Regions from separate parts of the Acinetobacter sp. TR3 genome, predicted to be linked through region 2. Evidence: predicted binding sites of a transcription regulator. Region 2 holds the regulator's gene; each other region holds the start of a gene.
The links. The regulator PhoB, encoded in region 2, activates phosphate uptake and scavenging genes when phosphate is short. The targets are predictions, from matches to a motif close to TGTCATNAANCTGTCATAA.
Positions count from the first base shown of each region.

Region 1: O1449_RS10450 (inorganic phosphate transporter) is a predicted target of PhoB. The motif match lies at 3,666-3,684, and genes of this name have one in related genera.
Region 3: O1449_RS08490 (NAD(+) kinase) is a predicted target of PhoB. The motif match lies at 5,274-5,292, and genes of this name have one in related genera.

Region 1 covers NZ_CP114264.1:2,200,689-2,207,923, forward strand. The annotation lists gene radA (DNA repair protein RadA) at 1-363, shown strand, start outside; gene O1449_RS10445 (Tim44 domain-containing protein) at 446-1,426, shown strand; gene O1449_RS10450 (inorganic phosphate transporter) at 1,991-3,619, opposite strand; gene metH (methionine synthase) at 4,058-7,235, shown strand, end outside.
Region 2 covers NZ_CP114264.1:3,144,153-3,151,387, forward strand. The annotation lists gene O1449_RS15095 (methionine aminotransferase) at 50-1,204, shown strand; gene O1449_RS15100 (MATE family efflux transporter) at 1,304-2,671, shown strand; gene O1449_RS15105 (SDR family NAD(P)-dependent oxidoreductase) at 2,736-3,563, opposite strand; gene O1449_RS15110 (TetR/AcrR family transcriptional regulator) at 3,869-4,546, shown strand; gene phoB (phosphate regulon transcriptional regulator PhoB) at 4,797-5,507, shown strand; gene phoR (phosphate regulon sensor histidine kinase PhoR) at 5,516-6,874, shown strand; gene O1449_RS15125 (DUF2147 domain-containing protein) at 6,997-7,235, shown strand, end outside.
Region 3 covers NZ_CP114264.1:1,798,165-1,805,399, forward strand. The annotation lists gene O1449_RS08460 (acyl-CoA dehydrogenase family protein) at 1-101, opposite strand, end outside; gene O1449_RS08465 (glycosyl transferase family protein) at 350-1,345, shown strand; one part of gene O1449_RS08470 (IS3 family transposase) at 1,388-2,313, opposite strand; one part of gene O1449_RS08470 (IS3 family transposase) at 2,313-2,547, opposite strand; gene O1449_RS08475 (IS630 family transposase) at 2,778-3,344, opposite strand; gene O1449_RS08480 (helix-turn-helix domain-containing protein) at 3,313-3,789, opposite strand; gene O1449_RS08485 (YeaC family protein) at 3,930-4,202, opposite strand; gene O1449_RS08490 (NAD(+) kinase) at 4,199-5,107, opposite strand; gene mrcB (penicillin-binding protein 1B) at 5,342-7,235, shown strand, end outside.

The DNA.
Region 1 (7,235 bases), 940 kb from region 2:
CATCGTCATGGTGGTGTGCAAACATCTGGACAAGATGTTTATGTCAATGTAGTGGGTGGTTTAAAGATTACCGAGACTGGCTCTGATCTTGCGGTTTTATTGGCTTGTGCATCAAGTTTAAGAGGTAAAGCCCTGCCACAACAATTGGCAGTTTTTGGTGAGGTTGGACTGTCTGGTGAGATTCGCCCTGTACCGAATGGTCAAGAAAGATTAAAAGAAGCGACCAAGCATGGCTTTAAATATGTCATTTTACCAAGAGCTAATGCACCGCAAAAATCTATTGATGGCGTTCAAATCATTGCCGTTGCACGCTTACATGAGGCTCTCACTGAAGCAATGCAATTGAGTGACGAGTTGACATAAAAAAACATATTTTTATAGTTGAAATTACAGGTGAATGCCTGCATAAATACACTTACAAATAGGATTTAAATAGGAATTTTCGATGCAAGTACACCAGCGTGGCTTGATGGCAGCTCTTTTAATGGCAACATTGGTTGCTGCACCACTTGCAGAAGCAAAACGTGCAGGTGGTGGAAAAAGCCACGGTATGAGCAGATCTAGTTCATCTAGCCAATCTTATCAACCATCACGTCAAGCTGCTCCTGCTCAACAACAAACTGCACCTCAAAAATCAGGTCCTGGTGTTGGTTCAATGGTTGCAGCTGGTGTAGCAGGTGCAGCGGTAGGTGCAGTTGCAGCGAATGCTTTAGCTGATGATAAACCACATAACCCAACTGCCACTGATCAGCAAACAGCGAATGCTCAAGCCGCACAACAAGCCCAAGAGCAAGAGAAAAAAAGTGGAGTCCCAACTTGGATTTGGTTATTACTGATCGCAGGCGGTGCTTTCTTTATTTTCCGTAAATTCAGCGGTAAACAAAAAGTAGCTGCAAACAATCCTTATGCGCCAAATAATAACGGTCAAAATAATTTTGGTCGCCAAAATACAGCGCCTGCAGGTGACAATACCAATATTTTTGGTCAATCTGTCGGTGGCGGTACGGCTGCTCCTCAAGCACCATTTGGTGGTGCATCAATGAGTAATGGCAATCAGTTACCAGATGGTACTGAACCTGCTGCGTTCTTACGTGTAGCTCGTCAGCGTTTTAATCATATTCAATCAGTGAATAGTGCCAGTAATATTGAAGAAATTCGTCGTTATTTAACGCCTGAACTTTATTCATCTATGTACAGTGACATTATGGCCAACCAAGACCAAGATGTTGCAGAATTTAGTAATCTAAACGCAATGGTTGTAGATAGGGCTACTGAAAATGGTCAGTACGTTGTTAGCGTACGTTTTACTGGAACAGTGAGCGAAGATTTAAATAGCTTGCCACAACCTTTCACCGAAATTTGGCATTTTGTTAAGCCTGCTGGTTCGCAACAAGATTGGGTTGTTGCGGGTATTCAACAAGCTTAATTGAATTGAACATCATGTAATACATGCAAAGAGCTGTTTCGACAGCTCTTTTTTTATCGATGTTTAGAGATAGAAATAAAAAAAGCCACTCTCTATTTTGGAGAATGGCGGAGTGTAAACCCTAATTTCGATTGCCTATATTTTTAAATAGATTTAAACAGGCAGTTAAGTAAACTGTATATCTCAGTTATCTTAGCGGATAATCAAGAATAAAAATATTCCTCGTTTGGGGAATAAAACTTTTTTTGTAATAGGTTCACGTAGATCTTCTTCGCTTATTTAGGAACAATCATTACTTCAGGCATTCAGGCATTCAGGCATTCAGGCATTCAGGCATTCAGGCATTCAGGCATTCAGGCATTCAGGCATTCAGGCATTCAGGCATTCAGGCATTCAGGCATTCAGGCATTCAGGCATTCAGGCATTCAAATTAGAACAAATCTATTTGAGTTAGAGCCTAATATTCTTGGTTTGTGTCCGTATCTATCGCTATCTTATGACCCATAAAAAAGCTTTGCCGAGGCAAAGCTTTTTAAAATGATTTTAGCTTTAAAACAAATCAAATCATGATACAAACTGTAAGAACAACCAGTATAAGCCACCAGATAAACAAATCGTTGCTGGCAATGTAAATATCCATGCTGAAAGAATGGTTTTCACTGTAGCAAAATTTAAACCAGATCTGTTTGCCACCATCGTACCCGCAACAGCACTGTTTAGAACGTGAGTTGTTGAAACTGGCATACCTAAACCATCAGCAGCAGCAATCGTTGTCATTGCAACAAGTTCAGCAGACATCCCTTGACCATAAGTCATATGATTCTTACCAATACGTTCGCCCACTGTAACCACAATACGCTTCCACCCCACCATCGTACCTAAGCCAAGCGCAAGTGCCACCGCAACTTTAACCCAATTCGGAATATATTGTAGGAATGAATCAAGATTACTACGGTATTCTTTTACCACTTTGGCTTGGTCTTTATCCATTTCTGGCAAAGCTTTCGCTTTATCTAATCGCTTGAAAGTAGTCGTACTCAAATACATATCATTGCGAATTTCACTGACCGCAGCTTCTGGGATCGCTTTAAGATCGCCATAATCTGCAACACGTGTACCTAGGTGCGCTGTCATACTTGCTAATGCAGGTACAACTTCAGCCGTTTGCTCTTTGGTTTGAATATATTTGGTCAATACAGCACGCGCTTTCTCATCTGAAAACTCATTCTGATTTACATTTAAAACAGTTGCTGTTTGAGTTGAAAGTTGCTCAAATGATTGTAAATGCTCAGCATCTAAACTCTTATTCAATGAGTAAGCTAAAGGAACTAGACCAATCAAAATCAACATGATCAAGCCCATACCTTTTTGACCATCATTTGAACCATGTGCAAAACTTACACCAGTACAAGTGAAAATCAAGATCGCACGAATTAATGGTGGCGGTGGTTTATTGCCCTCAGGTGGTTGGAAAAGTTCAAGTTGACGCTTGAAAATTGTTTTCACCAACAAAAATACGATTGCAGCAAATGCAAAACCGATTAATGGAGAAAATAATAAAGCTTTACCAACTTTGATCACTTGATCCATATCAATACCACTTGCTGTACCTGTTGAGGCATTTAACAAGTGATTCATGATCCCTACACCTAAAATCGAACCGATTAAGGTATGTGAACTTGAGGCTGGAATACCAAGAAACCACGTTCCTAGATTCCAAAGAATCGCAGCAATCAGCAGTGCGAAAACCATCGCAAAACCTGCTCCACTGCCAACATTCATAATCAGTTCAACAGGAAGTAAAGCAATAATACCGTACGCAACTGCGCCACTCGCTACCATAACCCCAAGGAAGTTACAGAAACCAGCCCACATCACTGCAACGGGTGCAGGTAATGCATTGGTATAGATGACCGTTGCAACCGCATTGGCGGTATCATGGAAACCATTGACAAATTCAAAGCCTAAAGCAATGAAAAGTGCCGTAGATAGAAGAATAACTGAATATAAACTCAAAGGTGGTACATGCGCTAAGTCAGCACTCACCTGAAAACCAATATAAATAAGTGTTGCAATAATAATTGTTAAAAACACCGGCATAAAAAATTTCGGTGTTGGTACATGTACATTCGTCGATTTTGCCGTAGAACTGGCAAGCGGTGAATCCGAAACAGGAGGAAGATTAGAATTCATGTAGACGGTAAGAGGATAATAAAATCCTCTGTATTGTTTAATTAAATTATGACAATTATATGACAAAGGACTGTCATATGAAGCCAAATTTTCATATTTTTCTTACATTTTTTTGTATTTTTCAAAGAAAAAATCATCTAAATATTCATTTAAACCGTATAAAAACAATACTTTAAGTCAAAAAAATTTTACTCAGAACTATTTGTCTGATTTTGCAACAAACACAACGAAATATAAAACTTAGTTGTCATATTTCAAAATACATGTCGTCTTCTTAGGCATTATTCACCGAAATTATTGCAATTTCATGAAAGTTTTATGACATTTTCCATTTGAACCAATGAATCACCTCAAGCTAATGCTGAAAATACGCGCTTTTTCTGCGCTTCTGTTACAATGCCCCTGCTTTTTTATATTGATTATCTACTGGGGTTCCTTATGTCCACGCTTGCCACCCTAAAATCACTTCTTGCTCAACGCATTCTCATTATTGACGGTGCAATGGGAACGATGATCCAGCGCCATAAATTAGAAGAAGAAGATTATCGTGGTGAACGTTTTGCAGACTGGGCATCAGACCTAAAAGGCAATAACGACTTATTGGTTTTAACCCAACCCCAAATTATTCAAGGAATTCATGAAGCCTATTTAGATGCTGGTGCAGATATTATTGAAACCAACAGCTTTAATGGCACACGCGTTTCAATGTCTGACTATCACATGGAAGACCTCGTTCCAGAGATCAACCGTGAAGCAGCACGTCTAGCACGTGCGGCATGTGACAAATATTCAACCCCAGATAAACCACGCTTCGTTGCAGGTGTACTTGGCCCAACCTCGCGTACTTGTTCCATTTCACCCAATGTAAATGATCCTGCGTTCCGTAACATTACTTTTGATGAACTCAAAGAAAACTATATCGAAGCCACTCATGCCTTGATCGAAGGCGGTGCAGACATCATCTTGATTGAAACTGTGTTCGATACCTTGAACTGTAAAGCTGCGATCTTTGCAGTAAAAGAAGTATTTAAGCAACTTGGTCATGAACTTCCGTTAATGATCTCAGGCACGATTACCGATGCATCAGGTCGTACTTTAACAGGCCAAACCGCTGAAGCGTTCTGGAACTCGGTTCGCCACGGTGATTTACTCTCAATTGGTTTTAACTGTGCCTTGGGTGCGGATGCCATGCGTCCACACGTGAAAACCATTGCGGATGTTGCCGATACTTTTGTCTCTGCCCATCCAAACGCGGGGTTACCAAATGCTTTTGGTGAATATGATGAAACACCAGAACAAACAGCAGCGTTCATCAAAGAATTTGCAGAAAGTGGTTTAATCAATATTACAGGTGGTTGCTGTGGTACCACGCCTGATCATATCCGTGCCATTTACAATGCGGTTAAAGATATAAAACCACGTCAGATTCCTGAAACAAAGCCTGCATGTCGTTTAAGTGGTTTAGAACCATTTAATATTTATGATGATTCATTGTTCGTCAATGTCGGTGAACGTACCAACGTCACGGGTTCAAAAAAATTCCTACGTCTCATCCGTGAAGAAAAATTTGCCGAAGCTTTAGAAGTAGCTCAGCAACAAGTGGAAGCTGGTGCACAAATCATCGACATTAATATGGATGAAGGAATGCTCGATTCGCAAAATGCGATGGTACATTTCTTAAATCTTGTGGCATCTGAGCCAGATATTTCTCGTGTACCGATCATGATTGACTCATCGAAATGGGAAATCATTGAAGCAGGCTTAAAATGTGTACAAGGTAAGCCTGTCGTGAACTCGATTTCCTTAAAAGAAGGTTATGATGAGTTTGTCGAAAAGGCTCGTCTATGCCGTCAGTACGGTGCTGCGATTATTGTCATGGCATTTGATGAAACAGGTCAGGCAGATACGGCTGCACGCAAACGTGAAATCTGTAAACGTTCTTATGATGTTTTGGTCAATGAGGTGGGCTTCCCTGCCGAAGATATTATTTTTGACCCGAACGTGTTTGCAGTCGCAACAGGGATTGAAGAACATAATAACTATGGCGTCGATTTTATTGAAGCCACAGGTTGGATCAAACAAAACCTACCGCATGCCATGATTTCAGGTGGTGTATCCAACGTATCCTTCTCATTCCGTGGTAATGAACCAGTACGTGAAGCAATTCACTCGGTATTCCTTTACCATGCCATTAAACAAGGCATGACCATGGGGATCGTGAATGCTGGCCAAATGGCGATTTATGATGATATTCCCAAAGAACTCAAAGATGCGGTTGAAGATGTTGTACTGAACCAAAACCAGGGTGAATCAGGTCAAAACGCCACAGAAAAACTGCTTGAAGTGGCAGAAAAATTCCGTGGTCATAGTGGCGCACAGCGTGAAGCTGAAAACCTTGAATGGCGCAATGAGTCGGTAGAAAAACGTCTCGAATATGCCTTAGTCAAAGGGATTACTACCTTTATTGATCAAGATACCGAAGAAGCCCGCCTTAAAGCCAAACGTCCACTTGATGTCATTGAAGGCGCATTGATGGACGGTATGAATGTCGTGGGCGACTTATTCGGTTCAGGCAAAATGTTCCTGCCGCAAGTGGTGAAATCTGCACGTGTCATGAAGCAAGCCGTAGCGTGGCTCAATCCCTACATCGAAGCTGAAAAGACAGGAAACCAGTCTAAAGGCAAAGTATTGATGGCGACCGTAAAAGGTGACGTACACGATATTGGTAAAAATATCGTGGGTGTGGTCTTGGGTTGTAATGGTTATGACATCGTTGACCTTGGTGTGATGGTCCCTGCGGAAAAAATTCTGCAAACTGCGATGGATGAGAAATGTGACATTATTGGTTTATCTGGCTTGATCACGCCATCTTTGGATGAAATGGTGTTTGTTGCCAAAGAAATGCAACGTAAAGGCTTTAACATTCCATTGTTGATTGGTGGCGCAACCACTTCGAAAGCACACACTGCGGTGAAGATTGATCCGCAATATTCAAATGATGCGGTGATCTATGTGGCCGATGCTTCACGTGCAGTGGGTGTTGCAACTACCCTGCTCTCGAAAGAAATGCGTGGCAACTTTATTGCAGAACATCGTGCTGAATATGCCAAGATTCGTGAGCGTTTAGCCAATAAGCAACCAAAAGCAGCCAAACTCAGCTATGCCGAATCGATTGAAAATGGTTTCAAGGTGGATGACAACTATGTCCCACCAATTCCAAACACTTTGGGTACGCAAGTCATTACCAATTATCCATTGGCAACACTAGTTGAATATTTTGACTGGACACCATTCTTTATCTCTTGGAGCTTGGCAGGTAAATTCCCGAAAATCCTGACAGATGAAGTTGTTGGTGAAGCAGCCACTGATTTGTATAACCAAGCACAAGAGATGCTGAAAGACATTATCGAGAATAACCGTTTTGATGCCCGTGCTGTATTTGGTCTATACCCTGCACAACGTACAGGCGCAGATACCGTCAGCGTGTTTGATGAATCTGGTCAAAAAGTTACGCATACTTTTGAACATATTCGTCAGCAATCTGACAAAGTCACAGGTAAACCAAACTTATCTTTAGCCGACTTTATTAGTACCTCGAAAGACAATACTGACTATC
Region 2 (7,235 bases):
CTTTATCGCTACAATCACCTCAAAATAAAATGGAATTAGGTTAACCACAATGTTGCAGCTTCAGTCAAAACTCCCAAGCCAAGGTGTTACTATTTTTAGCGTGATGACTGAACTCGCACAACGACTGAATGCACTGAATCTATCACAAGGCTTTCCCGATTTTCCTGCTCCGCCTGCACTACTCGAAGCCCTTAGCCAAGCCACGCTTTCAGGTTATAACCAGTACCCTGCGGGTGATGGTGTGTTGGCATTAAGAGAGCAATTGGCAAAGCAGTTTTTGCAGCGAGATCTACTGCAACTCGATCCTGTCACTGAAATTACCATTACCCCTGGCGCAACCATTGCGATTTTTTGTGCCATTCAAGCCTGTATTCATGCAGATGATGAAGTCATTATTTTTGACCCGAGCTATGACAGCTATGCCCCTGCGGTACAACTGGCAGGGGGAAAATCAGTTCATATTCATTTAGAAGCGCCAACATTTCAGGTGAATTGGCAAAAGGTCAAAGATTGTATCAATGCAAAAACTCGCATGATTATCGTCAATACACCACATAACCCAACAGGGGCAATTTGGTCAGAACAAGACTGGCACCAACTGATTGAACTCATTCAAGATAAAAATATTGTGGTGCTGTCAGATGAAGTATACGAACATTTGGTTTTTGACGGGCAAAAGCACTATAGCGCACTACAATTTCCAGAATTACGTGAACGTAGTTATGTGATTGGTTCTTTTGGCAAAAGTTATCATGTTACAGGTTGGAAAACAGGCTATTGTGTTGCTGCTCCGCATTTGATGCATCTGTTCCGTCAGATTTATCAATTTGCCAATTTCTGCGGCACCACACCTTGCCAAGTTGCCTTAGCGCACTATATGCAGCAGCATCCTGAGCACGTTCAGGAACTCCCACATTTTTATCAGGCAAAACGGGATCTTTTTAATACCCAAATCCAAAATTCACGTTTCCAATTTATTCCATCACAAGGCACTTATTTCCAAAATCTCGATTACAGTGCGATTCGCCCTGACTTGAATGATGTGGAAATGTGCCAATTCCTCGCAGAGCAACACAAAATTGTCGCGATTCCTATTTCCGTTTTTTATCAACAAGCCCCCGAGTCACTACGCCTGATTCGATTCTGCTTTGCCAAAACTGATCAGACTTTACAACGTGCAGGAGCAATCCTTGCAGAGTGTTGATCAACAAAAATAAACCGAACAATCATGACGTCAATATGACCGATGATGGTATGGTGGAAAAAATAGAAACGTTTCTGGGCGAAGCGTGAAGGAAATAGAATGACACCACGCCAACCTTTGGTCATGCAACCCAATCTATGGAAAACTTTTTTTGTTTTTCTTGTTCCGTTGATTGCTACCAACATTTTACAGAACTTGTCGGGAACGATTAATACCATCTTTGTAGGTCAAATGATGGGAGTTGATGCGATTGCTGCGGTTTCTGTATTCTTCCCAATTCTTTTCTTTTTATTGGCATTTGTCATCGGGATCTCCGCAGGAACGACTGTACTGATTGGACAGGCATGGGGTGCACAAAATCTTGAAAAAGTCAGAAGTGTGATTGGTTCGACTCTATTTATGACTTTAATTGGGGGCAGCATTATTGCTGTTTTAGGTTGGAGCTTTGCCGAGCATATTTTGCAATTATTAGGTACAGATCCTAAAGTCATGCATCTTTCTTTACCTTATGTTCGTTGGATGCTGGTGGGTAGTCCATTACTGTTTGTCTATATTATTTATACTTCGATTTTACGCGGTGTCGGTGATAGTGTTACCCCTTTGATTGCATTGAGCCTAACCAGCCTGATTGGTTTGGCGGTAACACCTGTTTTGCTCAAAGGCTATTTTGGATTCCCTGCTCTGGGCATTGTCGCGCCTGCGGTGGCAACTATTATGGGATATGCCGCAGTCCTTATTTTTCTGAGCTTCTACCTTAATTACAAGAACCATCCACTGAAAATAGATGCCCGTCTATTGAAAAGTATTCGTCACGATAGCAATCTAAGCAAACTAATCTTAAAGCTTGGTATCCCAACAGGCATCCAAATGGTGACGACCTCATTGGCAGGCTTAGTCATCATTGGTTTGGTTAATCATTATGGTGCGCATGCGACCGCAGCGTATGGTGCAGTGAACCAAGTACTCAACTATATTCAGTTTCCTGCCCTCTCTATCTCAATTGCGGCTTCTATTTTTGCCGCTCAAGCAATTGGTGCAGGAAAACCCGAATTATTAGCCAAAGTTACACGAACCGCTTTGGGAATGAATGTCATATTCACAGGCAGTTTGATCACTTTAGCCTACTTATTTTCCAAATATTTAATGGCATTATTTATTACCGATCACAGCGTCATTGAACTTGGGCAGCAGCTCTTATTCATCGTATTGTGGTCGCTTTTATTCTTTGGTGCGAGTGCTATTTTTGCTTCAATCATGCGGGCTAGTGGAACCGTCAATGTTCCGATGATGATTAATATTCTGACCATTATTGTAATTGAAGTTCCTTGTGCCTATTGGTTTAGTTCGTTATGGGGCTTAACGGGCATTTGGACTGCTTATGCACTTTCTTTTGTGTGCTTATGCGTATTACAAGCCTCTTATTATCAGTTCTTTTGGAAGAAAACCAAGATCAAAGTCCTTATTTAAAAACTTCTTTGATCCTCAAATAAAAAAGCCATTCTCTAAGAATGGCTTTTTTTATGCTTGAAACTTACATCATTTTCGTTGCAAGTGCAGCAATACGTTGATAACCCGTCGGGAATAGACGTTGGAAAGAATCCACAATACGAGCATCTGTTCCAATTAGCAGACGGCGTTTATCTTTCAATACTGCATTTAAAATCTGACGAGCAGCTTCTTCTGGCGGTGTACGTAAAAATTTATCAAACTGCTTGATCGATTTATTTGGATCCATGCCCAAGCTCTTTAAGCTGTCATTCATTTTAGCAGCTTTTGCGATATTGGTACGGATACCACCTGGGTGTACGCAAAGAGAACTTACGCCACTCTTTTCAATATCAAGTTCTTGACGTAATGATTCAGTAAAACCACGTACCGCAAATTTTGTTGCATTGTATGCAGATTGTGTTGGTTGCGAAGTTAAACCAAAAATACTTGAGATATTAATGATATGACCATCTTTGGTTTGCTTAATGAATGGTAAGAATTCTTTGGTGCCGTAAACCACGCCCCAGAAGTTAATTCCCACGATCCACTCTAAATCTTCATAGCTTGCGCCTTCAACAGTTGAGCCAAGTGCCACACCTGCGTTATTGAAAATCATATTCACTGAGCCATGATCTTGAACAGTTTCTTGCGCCCATTGCTTCACCGCTTCACGGTTAGACACATCAAGCACTTTGGTCGTTACTGTGATTGGGTTCTGTTTTACCAACTCAACAGTTTGCGCTAATCCTTTCTCATTGATATCGCTCAATGACAAATGGCAACCTTGTTTAGCCAATAAAATTGCCAATTGTTGTCCAATCCCAGAACCTGCACCTGTGATCGCTGCGACTTTATTTTTAAAATTTTTCATTGCCTATCCTTTGTATTGCGAATGATATGCACACATTTGTCTTGATCATGTGCAGTTTAAGCTATAACCAATATAATTTTGACAATATGGGTTGTCAATATAGTACACTACAGCTTTAAGACAAATGGCAATAACCAACATATTACTTGTCATATTAGGTCTATTTACATTTCATGACGTAAGATGTTTAGACACGATGAAATAAGTTTTACGAAATTTAGTTATTCTAAATTCGCAAGACCTGTTTAAAATGCAAATAAATCTTAGATATACGATTTAAAGACTTTTTAGGGAACGGTTTTTCCATGGCAACTGAAGATCTAGCGACACGCAAGAAAAATAATACCGAAGCGAAAGAGCGTCAGTTTAAAGGTCTCTCTTTAACTGAACGCAAAGAAGTTCGCCGCGAAAAGTTGATTGAAGCAGGCATTGCAACCTATGGTACACAGGGTTTTTTTTCGGTCACTGTCAAAGATGTCTGTAATGAGGCGAAGCTGACTGAGCGTTATTTTTATGAATCATTTAAGAAAAGTGAGGAACTTTTCCAAACGGTATTCTTAAGAATGATTGGCAAAATGCAAAATTGTTTAACCCAAGCCGTGCTGATGGCTGCGCCTGAACCTAAGAATATGGTCACGGCAGGTTTATCCGCATTATTAAGCGCAATTAAAGATGACCCTCGTATGGCACGAATTATTTATATCGATGCCATGTTGGTACAAGATTTACATAATCAGGCGACGATTCAAGAAACCTTGACTCAATTTGACCGAATTATCCAAGCTTTCGTGATGATTACCATGCCGAATGCACCTCAAAGTGGTGAAGAAGTTTCATTAATGGCAACAGGTTTAAATGGTTATGTGACGCATATTATTATTCGTTGGGTTTCCGAAGGTTTTAAACAGCCCTTAGAAGATGTGTTATCTGCTTGTTGTGCTGTTTTTTTATCATTTATTGAAACCACCTCACAAAAAAATTAAAATCCTTTTACAGTTTTGTGACGAACACAATAAAAAGGTTTCAATGGTATTAACCAAATGAATTGATTTGTTTTATTTACAAACAACTTGTCATCATTTGGTCACTACTCTGCCCTAGAATTGTCACAATTTATTGCTAAATTCGACTTTATTAACTCTTTTGCAATGATATTGTCATAATTAATCTTTGTAATAAGCCTGTCATAACAACAAAACGGTTCACCGTTACAGATTTTAAGGGTATTGCGCAGTGAAAGATGACTATATTTTAATTGTCGATGATGAGCTACCGATCCGCGAAATGATCCATACCTCTTTGGATATGGCAGGCTTCCAATGTTTACAAGCTGAGGATGCCAAACAAGCGCATCAGATTATCGTCGATCAGCGTCCTGCTCTTATTTTGCTGGATTGGATGCTACCGGGTGGTGTCAGTGGTGTAGATCTATGCCGTCGCCTCAAACGTGATGAAAACTTGGCAGAGATTCCTGTGATCATGCTCACTGCACGTGGTGAAGAAGACCATAAAGTGCAAGGACTTGATGCAGGTGCAGATGATTATATGACCAAACCATTCTCTACACGTGAATTGGTTTCTCGTATCAAAGCTGTGTTGCGTCGTGCAAATGCACTCAGTGGCGAGAAAGTCATTGATGCTAATGGCTTAATGCTCGACCCAGTCAGCCAGCGTGTGAGCTTTGGTAACAGTATTCTCGATATGGGTCCAACCGAATATCGTTTATTGGCTTTCTTTATGACACACCCTGAACGTGCGTATACACGTGCACAATTACTGGATCAAGTGTGGGGCGGTAATGTCTATATCGAAGACCGAACCATTGACGTGCATATCCGACGTTTACGCAAAGTCTTAGAACCTTTTGGCGTAGATCGTTTTGTACAAACAGTACGTGGCACAGGCTATCGTTTTTCTACACGAGCTGATTTAGCAGCAGGTTAAAATCCTTTATGTATGAACCTTATCCCGTCCCTGAACTGGCACGTGAACATCAACGTTTCCGTGACAGCAATTTATGGACGTTTGCAAAACAAGATCTAAGACTGCTACTTTTTTTCTTATTGATTGCGAGCTTAATTGGATTCGGGGTTGGATACTTTTGGAGCTGTATTTTTGTCGCGTTCGTCGTTTTTTTTATACTCCAACTCCGCTCACTGTATTTAGTCAATGAGTGGATTTCAAATCGTCCCTATGATGTTCCCCCAAATCTAAGCGGTATTTGGGGTGCATTATTATTTAATGTCTATCGAGCGCAGCGACAAGAACGTATCGTTCAAGCCGAAATGGTAGGTTTGATTGATCGTGCTCAATCATCTCTGGTTGCATTGGCGGAAGCTGTTGTTTTGATTGATGACCAACATCAGATTGAATGGTGGAATCCTGCTGCCGAGAAGTTATTGGGCATCAATCCTTTGGATCGTGGACGTAATTTACTGGCTATTTTGCGTCAACCCAGTTTTATTGAATATTTTAATCATATCGATCAAGCACCTGATGGTATCCGTCTACAGGCTCAAATGGACGAAGACCGATATGTGCAAGTCAAATTAACTCGCTTTGGTGGCGAAAGTCGCTTATTGGTGGCGTATGACACCACTCGCGTACATAATCTTGAACAAATGCGTAAAGACTTCGTGGACAACATTTCTCATGAATTACGTACACCTCTCACCGTACTGAGTGGTTATATCGAAACATTTATCGATCAAGATGACATTACTCCTCGCTGGAAACGTGCTTTCACTCAAATGCAATCACAAACCAAACGTATGAATGCATTGGTGAATGATTTATTGCTTTTATCCAATTTAGAAAACAATAAAAAAGTCGCAAAAAATCAAATTATTGACATGGCAAATTTGATGAATCAATTATTTGATGATGCGCGTGCTTATAATCTCGATTATGGTCATACTTTAAATTTAGATATCGACAGTCATTGTGATTTAATCGGCTCTGATATGGAAATTGCTAGTGCGTTTAGTAATTTAATCACCAATGCAATTAAATACACGCCGAAAGGCGGCATTATTACGATTGGCTGGCATGAAGATGGCGATCACGCTTACTTTACCGTACAAGACAATGGAATTGGCATTAATCCAAAACATCTACCCCGTTTAACTGAGCGTTTTTATCGTGTTGACAGCGCACGTAGCCGTCAGACAGGGGGAACAGGTTTAGGCTTAGCAATTGTCAAACATGTTTTAATGCAACATGGTGCCCATTTAGAAATTAGCTCCAAAGAAAACGAAGGCTCAACCTTTACCGCTGTCTTTCCCAAAGAACGTTTGTATCGTATAGGTTAAAATAGAGGGAGCTAAAATTGCTCCCTAAATATTTAATATTACAATTTAATTACAATAATAATATAATAATATTCTGATTAATTTCACCGCTTACACATTCTTCTTTAGACGTAATATATTTTATGAATTCTCATTTCTTTCGTAGTTTCGCCTTTCTCCTAGGCTTAAGTAGTTCATTTTCAGCGATCGCAATGCCTACTGATCCATTGATCGGTACTTGGAAAGTGGTAGATGAACGGAGTGGTTCTTATCTATCGGATATTGTGATCAGACGTAATTCTAAAACTGAACAATACAGTGCTGTCATTGTGAAAATGTATCCTCAAGGCAAAGAGGCGATTCCTACACTATGCACCCCTTG
Region 3 (7,235 bases), 1.3 Mb from region 2:
CCTTCGCGTTCCCACTGATCATAATGAGGTGCAATTTGCTCGCTCATAAAACGTTTAAAGTTATCACGGAAGAGTTCCAAATCTGCATCGTAAGCTAACATCATTATTTCCTTTCGCTTTCATTGTTTTTAAAAATTCGATTTGCAGCCATGCTAATGATTTTTAGATTGGATGTCATGTTCCGTTTACATCAAATCACTAGACTGATTCGGTCAATAATTTTATTTGCACTCTGCATAAGCAAACGCTAATTGTTTATTGATTAGACAGCTCCTCATATTTTTTACGCTAAATAAGTCACTTTTATGTCATATTGCTTTTATTGTTGGCGAAGACTTCTCATACGATCATGAATACAAAACGAAATATCTATAAAACTGTAGAACACCCCTTTGCTCAGTATGTTCGTATCTTGGGTAAAGGGAAAACAGGTTCTCGTTCGCTCAGTTATGAAGAAGCCTATCAAGCATTTAGCATGATTTTAAAAGATGAAGTTTTGGATGTTCAGTTGGGTGCATTCTTAATGCTTTTACGTGTTAAGGAAGAATCTGTCGATGAATTGGCTGGTTTTGTTCAAGCCACACGTGATCAACTCAATTTTCAGCCACTTGATGTCGATCTTGATTGGTCATCTTATGCAGGCAAACGTAAACATTATCCTTGGTTCTTATTGGCGGCATTAACACTAGCGCATCATGGCTATAGAATTGTGATGCATGGCGCATCGGGTCATACGATTAACCGTGTCTATACCGAACAAGTGCTTCAATACTTAGGCTATTCTATTTGTAAAAATGAGCAAGATGTTCGTGAACAACTTGATCAACATAATTTTGCATTTCTTCCGCTTGAAGCCATTTCACCAATTCTGAGTGAATTGATTTCACTCCGCAATGTGATGGGTTTACGTTCTCCAATTCATACCCTTGCTCGTTTGATTAATCCATTTAATGCGAAAGCGACCTTACAAGCAATTTTCCACCCTGCTTACCGTACTTCTCATCAACAAACAGCTTTTCGATTGGGCTATCAAAATAGTGCGGTAATTAAAGGTGAAGGTGGTGAGTTTGAACGTAATCCTGATGCCAAGACTTTAATTTGTGGCATTAAAAATGGTGAGTTGTACGAACACGAACTACCAAAGTTAACACCTGACCGTAGTCCAATCGAAGAAGAACTAGATCTTGCAGTATTTAAAGCTGTTTGGTTGGGCGAACAATCTCACGAATATGGTGAAATGGCTGTGACTGAAACGATGGGAATTGCTTTATACACGATGGGTGCTGTAGAAAGTTACGAGGAAGCGATGAATAAAGCGAAAGCGCTTTGGGAAAGTCGATTCTAATCGATATTTTCTGTTTTTCACTGCATTCTATTAAGAGTGATCCTAGACAGTATCGTGGACAACCGATCCCTCTAAATTCTTGAAATATTTCTGTTCAAAGGCTTCTGGACTTAACCAGCCATTTGCAGAATGCCTTCTGATTCGATTGTAGTAAACTTCAATATACTCAAACAAGATAGCATTTGCCTCTTTTCTCGTAGAAAATACACTGCCATGTACTACATGCCCCTTCAGGGTATGGAAGAAGCTTTCGGTCACTGCATTGTCCCAACAGTTTCCTCGTCTAGACATGCTTTGAATACAGTTATTCGTCAATAATAGCGCCCTAAAATCACGACTACAGTACTGACTACCTTGATCCGAATGCACCATGACACCCGTTGGATAACCCTGACGAGCCATTGCATAATTAAACGCATCACACACCAATTGGCGGTCTATTCGATGGCTGGTTTGCCAACCCACAATACGACGGCTGAATAGATCTAGCATCACACATAAATACAGCCAGCCTTCTTTAGTTCGGATATAGGTAATATCCGTTGTCCAAACTTTATTAGGCTGAGTAACTGTAAATTGGCGATCCAACAAATTTGATGCTGTAGACAAACGATGGTTTGAATCAGTCGTATGCTTGTATTTACGTGCAATCCTACTACGTAAACCAAGCTTTTTTAGCATCCTTCCAACGGTACGTTCGCTCATGCGATAACCTAAATCACGCATGTCATGTACCAATGACGGTGCACCCAAGCGCGCATGATGCTGCCAATATACAACTTTTAAATCATTGTATTTCTGCGCTGTATTGGTCTGGCGTTTTCGCCAGGCATAATAGCCTGAAGTGCTGACATCTAGGCATTTACAGACAGAAGACACAGTGACTTCATTTATATCCATATCTTGAATTACCGTGTACTTTTCTTGGCATGATCTGTCAGAAAGTACACATGCGCTTTTTTTAAGATGTCATTGGCTTCCTTGAGCTGTTTGACTTCTTTTTCTAATTCCAAGATCCGCTGTTGTTCAGGAGAAAGTTGACGTTTGCTTGAACCTACTGGATTGGCTTCACGAATCCATTTATCTAAGGTTGAATAACCCACACCTAATTTATGGGCGATTGCAGCTATAGGCTCGTGGGAGTTTGAAAGTGCATGATCAATTGCTTGCTGTTTAAATTCCGGACTAAAACGTTTAGCCATTTCTTGGATCTCCAAAGATTGAAGTTACGTTATCTTTAGAGGGACATGCTGTCCATTATTTTGGCTAGGATCAGAACCCCAACTAAACGTTTAAATTCTTCATCATTAAATCGTGTTAAATTTTCATATCTCATAGAAAATAGTATAAACGATTTTATACTTTCGCAAGAGGTCTATTGTGAATACAAATATAAACCTCTATTAATATTCTTTTAATAGATAAGTTTCCATTAGAAAGTAAACATGTATTTACCCCCAAACTCTCTTGAGATTTGATAAACCCAATTCTGTATTTGATCGGTGGTCATCACTTGAAAATCACGCCAATGATACTTCATCTGCCGCCATACCATTTCAATTCGATTTAACTCAGGGCTGTATGCAGGAATAAAATACAGGCTGGCTGAATATTCATCTTTAAGCAACTCACGCCAAGCCGACATTTTTTTGCTTCGATGAATAGATGCATTATCAACAATCAATACTAACGTTATACCATAAGTGTGCTTGATTCGTTCCGCAACGCCTGTTAAATATGCATAAAACCATTCACTAGTCACAGATTCTTGCAAGCAACTCGTGATCAATTGACCCGTAGACAGCACGCATCCCATGACATTTACACGTTTTGATCTTACAGCCTCAACCTGATGAACCTCTCCTTGCCTTACCCAAGCATATCGATTGTCTGCACTAGCCGAAAAGCCAGTTTCATCAACATAACCCAGTACAATTTCACCTCGTGATGCTTGTTCGCGTAATGATTCAATCTCTAGCTGAGATTGCCCAAATGCGATCTGATCCCTTTTTTTTCAAGCTATGTCGAGTACGTTTATAGACCATACCTGACTGTCTTAGAAATTTACGAATACTCACGATATTTGCAGATAGTCCAAACTCTTCATATAACCGTACACGGATTTGTTCTGCATTCAAAGGACTGCTATTGACCCACTCTATAATGTGTTGTTGATATTCATCTGTAAGTAGATTGGGGCGCCCTGAACGATAGCCTTCGTGAATAGAATCAAACTGATAGAGTTCCCACTTGCGACGTTGTAAACGGATGGTTTCTGGTATTCGATTTTGAAATTTAGCGACTTGTGCGACGGTTTTACCTTCGGATAACCATAATATGGTTTGTGCGCGTTGCCTTTCTCTCCAATGTGCTGCATGCTTAGTCAGGTGAATAAGTTGTTCTTGTTCTTCTGGGCTGAGAGGCACGGTAACTATGCGTGGCATATTTAAATCACCAATGATCAAATCTTAGTTTTTGCATGTTTAGTTTAAACTGTCAACTTATTGAATTAGATATAACTCTGAAAGCAAAAAGCGATGATTTTATTAAAATCATCGCTTTAAATACTACTTGTAGAAATTAATTAAACAAACCGAATCGGCTTAAACTCAGGCTCATTTTTGTGATGATCATCATCACACTCTTCACCTTCTTCTTTCGTACCACGGTCGATATAACCACTGCGCTGTTCTTTTGGTAAATTTTCCATTTCCCACGCATACACGGCTTGCATACAAATCTCGCGCTGTTCTTTAGTCAATGCAATACCGTTTGGCCATTTACCAATTTCAACAGCAGTTTTCAGACGCTCAACAATTTCAGGATTTAAAATAGCGAGCATTTGTTCAATATTCATGAGTCATCCTGTTGAAAAGATTCAAAATCTTGATTCCACCCCAATTTGGTACGACATGCCATATAAAAATCATAACCAGGTGGATGTAGTAGGCTTAGTTTAAACGGATGTTTACGAATATGCACCGTATCACCTACATTTAATGCAACACTATGTTGTCCATCCGCACTCACCATCGGCAAGACACGATTTTCACGAATTGTAATCTTAATCTCACTCTGTCCACCAACTACGATTGGACGAGATGACAAAGTATGTGGGTGCATTGGTACAAGTGCAATCGCATCCATACTTGGGTGTAGGATTGGTCCACCACCCGAAAGCGAATAAGCGGTCGAGCCTGTTGGTGTTGACACAATTAAACCATCACTGTGCTGACGATAGACATATTGCCCATCAATACTCAGTTCGAAATCGATCATATGAACCGATTTACCTGAGTGTAACACCACATCATTTAGGGCAATTGCATCATAAATGGTTTCGTTATTGGTACGAACTTCCATTTCGAGCAAGAAACGTCGATCTAGTTGAAATTGACCTTGTAGTACCTGATCCAGTTTAAAAATTGCTTCTGCCGGCTTAATATCAGTTAAGAATCCGAGTCGACCACGGTTAATCCCAATAACTGGTGTATTGTATCTGACTAAAGCACGTGCCGCATGAAGTAAAGAACCGTCTCCACCCACAACGATCACCAAATCGACTACTTCACCTAATAAATTACGGCTCACGGTCTGACCATAACTATAAGGTACAAGTTTGGCTGTTTCCTGATCAAAAACGGGATTTAAGCCTAAAGTGATCAAATGATCATGAATTAAACATAACGTTTCTACTACAGAATTCTTATCTGGTCGCCCAATTAGACCAATATTTCGAAAGGATTTATGTGAAATTTGCACGAATAACTCAGCTCCACCGCGACTATTGACTATCATATCATTAACAATCAAATTTTCGTTGATGATTGATTAAAAAGTATAAAAATGTCTATTCGTTGTTTTTTTATACGATTAATATCAACACCTTCTGAAAGTTTTTATTGCATGTTGCTATTTATTCACAGTTTTATGATTGCAAAATGACAATAAGCTATCGCATCATTACTCACATTGTTTCGGTTTTAACGCAAGTCTATGAAGTGTGAACGTGGTATTGGTTTTCTAGCACTAATTTTTTCAATTTTAGTGATTGGTGTGTTTATTGCCTTTAGTATCTATCTGATCCGTTTGGATAATATTATTCGCAATAAATTTGAAGGTCAGCGTTGGGATATTCCTGCCAAGGTATTTGCTCGTCCATTAGAAATCTATGCGAATGCACCGATTACTCAAGAAAATTTTGTCCAAGAATTAAAATTATTGGGCTATAAAAATACCGCGAACTATGAAAAATCAGGAAGTTACATCATTCAAGGTAACCAAATGTATGTTCATACACGTGGTTTTGACTATGGTGATAGTAATGAACCTGAACAGGTGCTTGAGATTGCTTTCAATCAAGGTCAAGTCGGTGAAATTCGTTCCACTAAACCCTCTAGTACAGGCATTGCTCGTTTAGAACCCCTATTAATTGGTGGTATCTATCCACAACATAATGAAGACCGTGTCCTCATTAAGCTAAATAAAGTACCAAAAACACTAATTGAAGCCTTAATTTCAACAGAAGACCGAAATTTTTATCACCATCATGGTATTTCTATTCGAGGTACAGCACGTGCCTTAGTCAGTAATGCAACAGGCGGTAGACGTCAAGGCGGCTCGACATTAACCCAACAGTTAGTTAAAAATTTCTATCTTTCACCAGAAAAAACGCTCAAACGTAAAGTCAATGAAGCTCTTATGGCGTTGTTGATTGAGCTGCATTACAGTAAAGATGAAATTCTAGAAGCCTATTTAAATGAAGTAAATTTAGGTCAAAATGGCAATTACTCAATTAACGGTTATGGCTTAGCTTCACAATTCTATTTTGGTTTACCTCTGAGTGAATTAAATATTTCCCAACAAGCCTTTTTGGTTGGCTTAGTACAAGGTCCAACTTTATATAATCCTTGGCGCAATCCTGAAGCTGCAAAAAAACGCCGTGATATTGTACTGAACAATATGATGGTGATGGGCTATTTAAGTGAAGCGGAATATCAGGATGAAATCGCACGTCCTTTAAATATCGTGAGTAAACCAACTTTAGGGCCTGCAAAATTCCCAGATTTCCTTGATGTCGTACGCCGTCAATTACGCACAGAATATCAAGAAAGTGATATTACCAATCAAGGTTTAAAAATCTTTACGACACTTGACCCGATTGCACAAACTCAAGTTCAAAATGCTTTTAAAGATTCTGTTGAACGTTTGGCAAAAGCAAATCCAGCGCGCCTGAAAAATTTACAAGGTGCTGTACTGGTTGCCCACCCTGAAAATGGCGAGCTTGTTGCTGCTGTGGGTTCAACTCAGGATTTTACAGGTTTCAACCGTGCTTTGGATGCTAAACGCCAAGTGGGTTCATTATTGAAACCTATCATTTATTTAAATGCAATTGAGTCTGGGCGTTATACTTGGGCAAGCCCGATTGAAGATAGTGCGGTAAATATTCCTGTTGAGGGTGATAAGAGCTGGACACCAAAAAATTATAGTGGTGGCGAACACGGTGTTGTTCCTATGCAACAAGCCTTGGCAAACTCATACAACCTTTCTGCTGTTCGCCTAGGCAATGAATTTGGTTTATCAGCATTTTCCAATAAATTAAAACAATTTGGTGTCAGTTCAAATATTCCTGCTTATCCATCTATTTATTTGGGTGCAGTGAATATGTCCCCAATGGAAGTGCTTGGTATATATGGCAACTTTGCAACAGGTGGTTTCAAGTATCCTCCTCGTTCTATTCGTACTGTTGTTGATGCAAAAGGACATTTGCTTGAACGTTATAGCTTAAATGTTCAACAAACGATTGATCCTGCTGCTGCCTATATTTTAAATTATGGTTTGCAACAAGTTATGCGTTCAGGTACTGGACGATCAGCTTATGACAGCTTAC